2 regions of the Paenibacillus hunanensis genome follow, and region 2 is predicted to be linked to the other one. Evidence: riboswitches for the same ligand, from Rfam matches in the RefSeq annotation. Region 2 holds a riboswitch; the other holds the start of a gene.
What was found. A riboswitch is a leader RNA that binds a small molecule or an ion and turns the genes downstream of it on or off. The one in region 2 is predicted to bind cyclic di-AMP.
Positions count from the first base shown of each region.

Region 1: linked by a shared signal. The riboswitch ahead of SK066_RS22140 (hypothetical protein) and the one ahead of kdpF (K(+)-transporting ATPase subunit F) in region 2 are both predicted to bind cyclic di-AMP.

Region 1 is NZ_CP139194.1:5,441,958-5,446,694, reverse strand. It holds gene SK066_RS22155 (hypothetical protein) at 9-524, shown strand; gene SK066_RS22150 (universal stress protein) at 678-1,334, opposite strand; gene SK066_RS22145 (hypothetical protein) at 1,622-2,113, opposite strand; cyclic di-AMP (ydaO/yuaA leader) riboswitch at 2,510-2,681, shown strand; gene SK066_RS22140 (hypothetical protein) at 2,805-3,218, shown strand; gene SK066_RS22135 (oxidoreductase) at 3,567-4,253, shown strand.
Region 2 is NZ_CP139194.1:3,178,800-3,183,536, reverse strand. It holds gene SK066_RS12835 (SMI1/KNR4 family protein) at 1-68, shown strand, start outside; gene SK066_RS12830 (hypothetical protein) at 187-738, shown strand; cyclic di-AMP (ydaO/yuaA leader) riboswitch at 1,275-1,474, shown strand; cyclic di-AMP (ydaO/yuaA leader) riboswitch at 1,697-1,884, shown strand; gene kdpF (K(+)-transporting ATPase subunit F) at 2,202-2,282, shown strand; gene kdpA (potassium-transporting ATPase subunit KdpA) at 2,307-3,974, shown strand; gene kdpB (potassium-transporting ATPase subunit KdpB) at 4,040-4,737, shown strand, end outside.

The sequences.
Region 1 (4,737 bases), 2.3 Mb from region 2:
GAGCAAGGATGATCATACCTGTACATTTACAGTGGGAGCTTGACCCGGCACAGCTTCCGTATCAGCAGTGGTTTAGTACGACCGGGCTGAGGCAGCAACTAACGAATGAGAAGACATGGACAGGGCAAGCGAATAATAGTGCGATAGCGAACGGATGCGATACGTCATTCACTAATCACCCGCGCGGATCGGCAAAAGCCTCTACTACCATCAATGAGCATGAAGTACGCTTATATATTGCCAGTCGACACCCCGAGCAGTGGGATACGATCGGCAGTATATGGCTACCGGATGATGGTTCGCTGGATACAGTAGAGCAGGGAAGCCGCTTCTGGTTATGGGAAGGGGAGATGCTCGCAGTTGTCACCGTTATGGAGTATCGTATGGAGGGATTCACGTATCCGTCATGGATGTGCTTAGCAGGGGATTGGAATCGTGAAGCCGCGCCCATCATAGCCGACTTCACCACTGATGCGATGAAACCACATCACTTTTTAGACAGAACAAGCCGCCCGTTATGGTAACGGGGCGGCTTGTTTATTTTATGCTACAGTTACGGCTTTATCCGTGTACGGGATTCGCGTAATCTGACGTGCACCTAAACGGATACACCTGAAACATAGTGCTAGATGTGCGAATGTATACATGTACAAAGCACACAGCCTGTATACCTCATTCTACGTACTCTTTTCCAGCATACGCTCCAGCGGTTCGGTCTCAACGATCAGCCCTTTACGCACCTTCAAATACTGATATTCGCCATCAATATGCAGCTTGAGCAATCCATTTTCAAAATCCGTATGCATTTCCTTGAAAAATACACCCTCCGCAATAATCGGCTGGTCGGTCTCGTAGCGAATCTGGTAGCCCTTTGGCGTGCGAATCACATCAACCTCGACACCATCCTCATGCGTTTCCTCTAGATTCGCCTTCATACGCTGGACAGCAACGATGTGCAGATCGATAGCGCCCAGATGCTCCAGCAGATCGTTCACGAATGAGCCGCGTGTAATCTCTTCCCAGAAGGAACGAACCGATTGCCCGATAATGATTTGCGTGACCTCATGCTGGTGCGCGACATCAGCAATGACCTCTGCCAGCTCGCGATCTTCATTTAGCTTCACGATGAATGTACCGCCTGCTTCTTCGGTCAGCTTTTTCCATGCATTGTAGTACTGCTGCATATTCATATCCAGCTCACTGACGGGCTCGCTCAGTACGCTGAGTACGATCAGCGGCGCATTCAGCAATTGCGCCAGGCGAATACCACGCCGAATCAAGCGCTCCCCATTCAGACTGTAATGAACACCAACCATAATTTTCTCTCCGCTCATTGCAATAACAACGCTCCTTTAATCCTTGATAGAGGCTTCTCCGGCACCATCATTGACTCATGTCTCGCTTGTCTGAGCTCACTCCATAGTTACTGCTTCATAGTAGCTCTCCTGCATGTACAATAGGCCGGGCAGGCAACGCGCAGCAACATCGCCATAGAAAAAATACAAGATGCCAGTACAGACTTTGAACATGCGTTAATATACAGATAGCTGATGCCCACAATGATATAAATATCTATTTGCTTGCTGCCAGTCGCCCTTTATAGACACTTAACCAGCATGGCTCAAAAAGAATAATAAGACTGACAATAATAGCTGAGAAATTCCCGTTCAGTCGGTAATCCTGTCCATCCTGTCATATAAGATGAAGCCTCTATACCTGATTCTGCCCCTGAGACACCTTCCGACAGCGCTTTGTGCCATGCGGTGAGTGCTTCTGCTGCCAGATGGGTGCGTGTGAAGCCCCATAGGGATTCGTATTGGTGAATAAGGATTCTGGCTTCTGCTGCTTCCACGTGCTTGAGACGACGGAACACTTGCCCCCACTTGATTAGATCCAGATGCGCCGATCCATCCGAAAACTCAAACTCTGCCCAGCCTGTAGCTCCGCCACCGGATAGGCGCAGCAAGCCACAATGTAGCGGACGACAAGATTCTGGCAATGCGAGCTTCGCCTGATCATATACAAATAGCTCCATCCGCTGAACACGAGCATGAACCGGAACGAGCTGCGAATCAACCGTAGGCTGAATCAGGGTGGCAACAGCAGATAACATACGTACATACACTCCTTTGAATGTGAGGTTTAGTTGTCAGCCATCATAGGGCATTTTGCAGGCAACGTAAATGCCAGATAAAGTCTATAGACCGTCATTTAAGTCAGCTGCTATGCATGTAATCGGATTCATTCCCTTTATTCATGCCATTAGTTCGATAATGCTCGGTTTTGCTTTACTTTATACAAAAAGCTAGTATACGTGAATAATAATGTGTAAATAAGCGAAAATAGAAGGTAAACGATCATTTTGTCCTGTGAAATGATCAAATTGACACCAAATGCGAAACCGCTCGTCTTTACTTTGCCTGAACAGGGGAGTATGATTCGTCTCAAGTTCATAAATTACGGTGTACGACATCTATATTGGCGCCGTAACCAGCTTAATGTCCGAGCCGCAGAGAAGACGCTCTGTAGCCGGGGAGCGGGGGAACCAGCGAACAGCCATCACAGACTGTTCAGGGGTGAATCGGTATCGCAGCGATCCATTAAGATCGACTGCTATCTGTAGGGAGACTCTTACTTCCGAATCCGTCAGCTAACCTCGTAAGCTGAATATAAGAGAGGCGACAATGATCATGACATCCGGTAAGCGCAGCTATGTCTGCGTGCGGAATGCCTGAGAAGCTGGCGAGAAAACCTCTTGTGCAGCTTCTTTTTTGTTTGCCTTCACACAATTGGAGGAGAAAGAGATGGAGTTGGAGCAGGAATCGGAGTTGCCTAAGGAGTATGTGCTGGTATCTCCAGCGACGCGTGCAGGGGAGCAGTTTATGCAGCTGCTCAAGGTCAAAGGAATTGCCTTTGCCGCGATCGTAAATAGCTATGCAGAAAAGGTAAAACTAGAACGAATGGGTGTGGCTCATGTGCTGTTGCTCGATACACAGCGCCAGGACGAATGGACCATTCCACAGCTAGCTGTCGGTAAAGTGTATCTATTTGAACGCAGCCTGCCGCTCTGCTGTCGGTATATCCAAATGTGCCGTACATGGACAAGCGAGCCGATCTACGTTATTACCGAAAGCAGTAATTCACGCATGATCTACAGAGGACTGGGTGCCGATCATATTGTGCACACGAATGGCGGCAGTGTCGCCTTTTTGCTCTGAGCAGCATCATAGCCTGACACCCGAATGACGCAGCATCTGCGCATTCGGGTATACACATGTATAAATAACAGAACTGCAATTACACATACGAATGATATGAAGGAAATATATGAAGGAAGACGCTATACAGGAATCGAGATATAGGGATGGAATATGATCGAGAGATCACCTGATAGATAGGTATAGGGATAAAGAATAGAGGTACAAACGAAACGCTTCTTCCAATCGTTTTACAGGAAGCACTCTAAGGGAAGCGCGATACGAGTAAAACATAGCAAGCGAGCGATCCGATCGAGCCACAACACACAGCATAATGGATACTAGCAGACAGAATGGAGGGGAAGTAAACTGACAGAACGCATAGCACTCGTCGCAGGCGCTACAGGTCTGGTCGGGCGCTCGCTGGTCGATATCCTCGTCCATGAACCAACCTATGACCGTATCAAAGTGCTTGTACGCCAAATCGTACCAGACTGGCAGTCGTATATACAGGTTGAGCAGATCGTGACCGATTACGATCATTTAGACCAGCATGCGGATACATGGCAAGCCACCGATGTATATTGCTGCCTCGGCACTACGATCAAACAAGCAGGCAGCCAGGAGCGCATGTACCAGATCGATGTCACCTACCCGCTCCGACTGGCTGAGCTAGCCCGGGCAAGGGGAGCCGAACACTTCCTGCTCATCAGCGCCATGGGAGCAGATGCTAACTCACGCATCTTCTATTCCCGTATCAAAGGCGAGCTAGAGCAGCAACTATCTACACTCGGCTACCCATCCCTATCCATCGTCCAGCCCTCCCTGCTACTAGGAGAACGCAAAGAATTCCGACTCGGCGAACGCACGGCTGCCGCTATTTCCAGCGTAGTATCGCCCCTGCTGCGAGGAGGGCTATCCAAATACAAACCCATCCAAGCCACCACCGTCGCCAAAGCCATGTACAAGCTCGCTCTAAAACGCCCCAAAGGCGTAAATACCTACCTTTCCCACCAATTACAACAACTCGGCTCATCTCACCAGACCGATAGCTGACGCGATAATGAGCGAAGAAGGAAGGTACAACGTGATGCGCGTAATATGGATATGCAGCGAGGGAATAGAATTACAAACTAACATCAAATAAAGCATGTAAAACATTCTTCAACCTCATCAGATGCTTCACTACATTCAAGGTTCTTAAAGTAAAGTTCTTATTGCTACCTCCCACCCGTACAAGTGGATGTTAGCGCCTGCTTCATCTCTGATACATTTAAGAACTGAATCTAAGAGTGAAAAAAACGAAATGATCCACTTTTAGCAATCTTTCTTATTTCTATTGTGTCTGTCCTTGCAGTGAGAGTCTTAGCCCTTTACAACATATGCTGCGAGCAGCACGGAACGGAGGGAAGGAAATAAGGGAAAAGGATGACTTGCAGTGTTAGCGATTTTCTAAAACGGGGTTCAATGAAGAGTGATTTTTGCGTAGCAAAATATCTTACCTCTGAGGAGGGGCGGGAATCTACATTTACTCCTAATC
Region 2 (4,737 bases):
TGCTACAGGAGGCATTCAAGCAGCCCGTTAGCTTCTCGATCCAGTACGGCGGCAATTATAATGCATAATGAATCAGCCCGTTCGATATTTGTATCGACGGGCTTTTATAGATGTCGCCTGTATGGTTATACAATACAGAGTAGATTGAAGTGAACGATATTCCCATCCACTTGAGGTGAATCTTATATGAAGCCACTGATTCATGAGATCGAGCAACATTTTAGTCTGCTACGTGAGGAAGAGCTTACTGCCCATTCTACGCTGATACATATGCGACAGCAGACAGCGCTGTTAATGCCCTACGAGCATTATGCCGTCCAGTTTTATCCAGAGTTTTATCGGTTTCTCTATGAAAATAAGGAATGGATCGTCTTCGGGCAGGATCTGGGCGGTTACTTTGTCCTGTCATGGGAGAGGCAATGGATCGGCTATTTGTACCAGGAGGAGGATTCGTATCGTATAGCCTATTGCAATGATACATGGCATCATTTTATTAGCTTTTATCATGCTTTTACGAGTGTAGTGCTCCAACAGCTGATCGACAAGCAAGCAGTCTGTACAGATCGCGTTCTAGACCTGGATTCATTGCTAGATACGCTGACTCATTATTATATGGAGATTGATGCGCAGGCGATGCAGGAAGAGCATCATTTCTGGGCAATTCGGCTATATGAATTATCTGAAGGCTTCTTTCCGCTGGATGGTCAAACAATAGCGATGTACCACTCATTGGAATAGCTTTGTTTTAATTTTGGCGTAAAAGCGTCATTTTTCGATTACTTCAGGCGAAGCTTTATCACTAGTAACAGGTATACCATAACCATTTTATAGTAGACCAATGGCATCCTGAGCAGTCGATATATACTTATTTTTGCAAGTGTGAATAATGACATATCATTTTGCGAAATGAGATGAAAAGTAAACTGAAAACACTGAAATATAATGTAAAATTGGAGATAATGAGCGTTATGAGGAGAAAAAAGGAGCTTGCGGAAGGTATCCTTTTACTGCATTTTCAAAAAAGAAAGCTGTGGGAATCCACGGCTTTTTTTGCCTTTTTGATCTGCTTTACACTTCTGAATTACAGGAGTAATATACATTTCAGGATTTAGAGATTCGCGATCGCAACGACTTCTCTCATGCTCGCCGAAGCGCACAGCAGCAGGAAAGCACAATCGTGCTACGCCAGACTGTCCAGACGATCGGTGCAGCAGGAAGCGTACAGATGCGAATCGGCATTTGTCCAGATCAAACAACTGAATTTCAGAAGTTTCTTGTTCTTATTGCTGAGTTTCCGGTCATTACCGGAAAACGGGGGAACCAATTCGCAGCATGTCAAAGGTGTGAGAGCCGTTGATCATCTGCATGGGGTGAATCCGTCAGCGCCGGTAACCATGGGGCCGGCGCTGATGGTAGGGCGACTCTCACCGCCCGAATCCGACAGCTAACCTCGTAAGCGCAAGTCGGGAGAGGAGTGTGGAACTTGTGCCATCATGACACAGGGTATAGACGCTCTGTGTTTTCTTATGCCTTGCTAACGCTCATTAGCTTCTGAAGCCAGACGCACTAGACTGGTGGTTGTGCTGAACTACCTGTGTTGAAAAGAGTGATCTATTCGCTCATTCAAACAGCGTAGAGGATTGTGGACAATTTGAACCTCAATACGATCATTATGATCATCGATCGTAGCTCTTTTACATGATACACGCTTAATCTCCTGTCGACTCGTGCTTGCGAGATAGCTACAGGAGAGCGGGGGAACCATTCGTCAGACCATGCTTCCAGCAGGGCAACTGACACGGGGTGAATTCCGGCAATGCCGGAACGGGCAATCTTCCAGCCCGAACCCGACAGCTAACCTCGTCAGCGATTCAGGAAGAACTTATATCCGGCTTACGTCATCCTGGTCTGCACATCATTATGTGTCAGTCCGGTTACGCACGGAAGAAGCCCGGTGAAAAGTTCGATTTTTACCGAGGCTTCTTTTTTTGCGCCTAATTTCGTGTTTTTCGACTCAAAATCGTTTGATGTGAAGTCAAATTGCAATGAAAATCAAATTTAATCTCACGCATGTTGATGCTGAAGGGGAAAGAAACCATGTTGGACATTTTAATGATTGTGCTCATTTTACTCATGGCATTCGGGCTTGGTGGACTGGGGATCTGGTCATCCAGAGTGATCGGAGAGCGAGGAGAAGAACAATGATCTGGCTATTATGGCTCATTATTGCAGGCTTGCTGGTGTACTTGTGTTACGCCCTGATCTATCCGGAAAAATTTTAAACAGGCAGGAGAGAGTGAGTGAGTATGTTCGCATATATCGGAGTTGCATTAACCTTACTAATTGCGCTGTTATTAGCGCGTCCAATGGGAGCTTACATTTCCCGTGCATTTGATTATACACCGGGGAAGCTGGATCGCTTCTTTGGTCCACTGGAAAAGATCATTTATAAGCTGGGTGGTATCCGGCAAAATAACCAGACATGGAAGCAGTATCTGGTCGCGTTACTTGTTAGCAATACCGTTATACTATTGATCGTGTATATTATTTTCCGTTTGCAGGATAAGCTGCCACTGAATCCAGCAGGTATTGCGGCGATGAGCCCGGATCTTGCCTTTAATACAGCGATTAGCTTTTTAACGAATACGAATCTACAGCATTATAGCGGTGAAAGTGGCTTGTCCCTTTTCTCGCAAATGTCGGCTATTATTTTCTTGATGTTTGTCTCACCAGCGACAGGTATTGCCGCTTCGATCGCGTTTATGCGTGGTCTGGCTGGTAAGCCGATGGGGAACTTTTTCGTCGATCTGGTACGTGCGATTACACGTATTTTGCTGCCACTATGCGTGGTCGCTGCATTGATCTTTATTAGTCAGGGTGTACCGCAGACGCTGCACACGTCCGTCACAGCAACTACGCTGGAGGGAACACAGCAACAGATCGGCATGGGCCCAATTGGGAGCTTCCTTGCAATTAAGGAAATGGGGAACAATGGTGGTGGCTTTTTCGGTGCCAACTCTGCCCATCCTTTTGAGAATCCAGATGCGATCAGTAATCTGCTGCAAATGCTTCTGATGCTACTCGTGCCGATCTCGCTTCCATTTACGTACGGACGCATTGTCGGTAATCCGAAGCAAGGACGAATCCTGTTTGTATCGATGGCAATTATGTTCCTGATCATGCTCAGCTCTTCATTATATGCAGAGCATCAAGGCAACCCACTTATCAATCAACTCGGATTACAGCAAAGTGCAGGCTCTATGGAAGGGAAAGAGGTTCGATTCGGTATTGAGGAATCTTCATTATACTCGGTGGTAACTACCGCGTCGGAGACAGGTGCAGTCAATACGATGCACGATACATTAACACCAATTGGCGGTATGATCGCCTTGAGTAATATGATGCTGAATACCGTATTCGGCGGTTCGGGTGTCGGTATGATGAACGTACTGATGTATGCGATCATCTCTGTGTTCCTTTCGGGCTTGATGGTTGGTCGTACTCCTGAATTCCTCGGTCGTAAGGTAGAGGGGAAAGAGATGAAGCTGATCGCAGTCACACTGCTTATTCAGCCGCTGCTAATCCTTGCACCAACGACCATCGCACTGATGGTATTTCCAAATACGATATCGAATCCAGGCTACCATGGTCTGACGCAAGCTCTGTATGAATTTACATCGTCTGCGGCTAACAACGGATCAGGGTTTGAGGGGTTAGGCGATAATACTGTATTTTGGAATTTATCGACTGGTATTGTGATGATGCTTGCTCGTTTCTTCTCGATGGTAACTTTGCTTGCAGTTGCTGGCTCGATGCTGGCGAAGACACCTGTACCGGAGAGCAGTGGTACGCTGCGTACCGACCAGGCACTGTTTGGTAGTGTATTTATTGTAGTCGTTGTGGTCGTTGGTGCATTGACCTTCTTCCCAGCGCTGGTACTTGGCCCAATCGCCGAGCAGCTTACGTTGAAGTAGAGTAAAGCATTCATACAGATGATGAAGCTATATTATATGAGGATAATCAGGTGGAGGAATCAGCAATGAAAAATCAAGCTTCCGTGATGAACCGGGATCTGATAACGAAAGCATTACAGCAATCCTTTGTAAAACTAAACCCGCTTTTAATGATGAAAAATCCGGTCATGTTCGTGGTCGAGGTTGGACTGCTCATTAGCGTGTTGCTTATATTTGTACCGGGCGCATTTGGTGATTCCATATCGGCAGGCTTTAATATTGCCGTATCGATCATTTTACTGTTAACGATCCTATTCGCCAACTTTGCCGAAGCGCTTGCAGAAGGACGTGGTAAAGCGCAGGCAGATTCACTGAAAAAGACGAAGAAGGAAATTACTGCGCGCAAGCTGGACGGCGAACGAATTGTTGAAGTACCTTCGACCTCCCTGCGTAAAGGCGATCTGGTGGTCGTTCATCAGGGAGAAATGATCCCTGGTGATGGTGAAGTGGTCAAAGGTCTAGCTTCTGTCGATGAGTCAGCGATCACGGGTGAGTCTGCTCCAGTTATTAAGGAGGCAGGCGGTGACTTTAGCTCCGTAACAGGTGGCACGATGGTCATTAGTGATGAGATCACTGTACGTATTACAAGTGATCCAGGCGAATCGTTTATGGATCGTATGATTAGTCTGGTCGAAGGCGCAGAGCGTCAAAAAACGCCAAATGAAATTGCACTTAATACGGTACTAATTAGCTTAACGATTATTTTCTTGATCGTTGTTGTTAC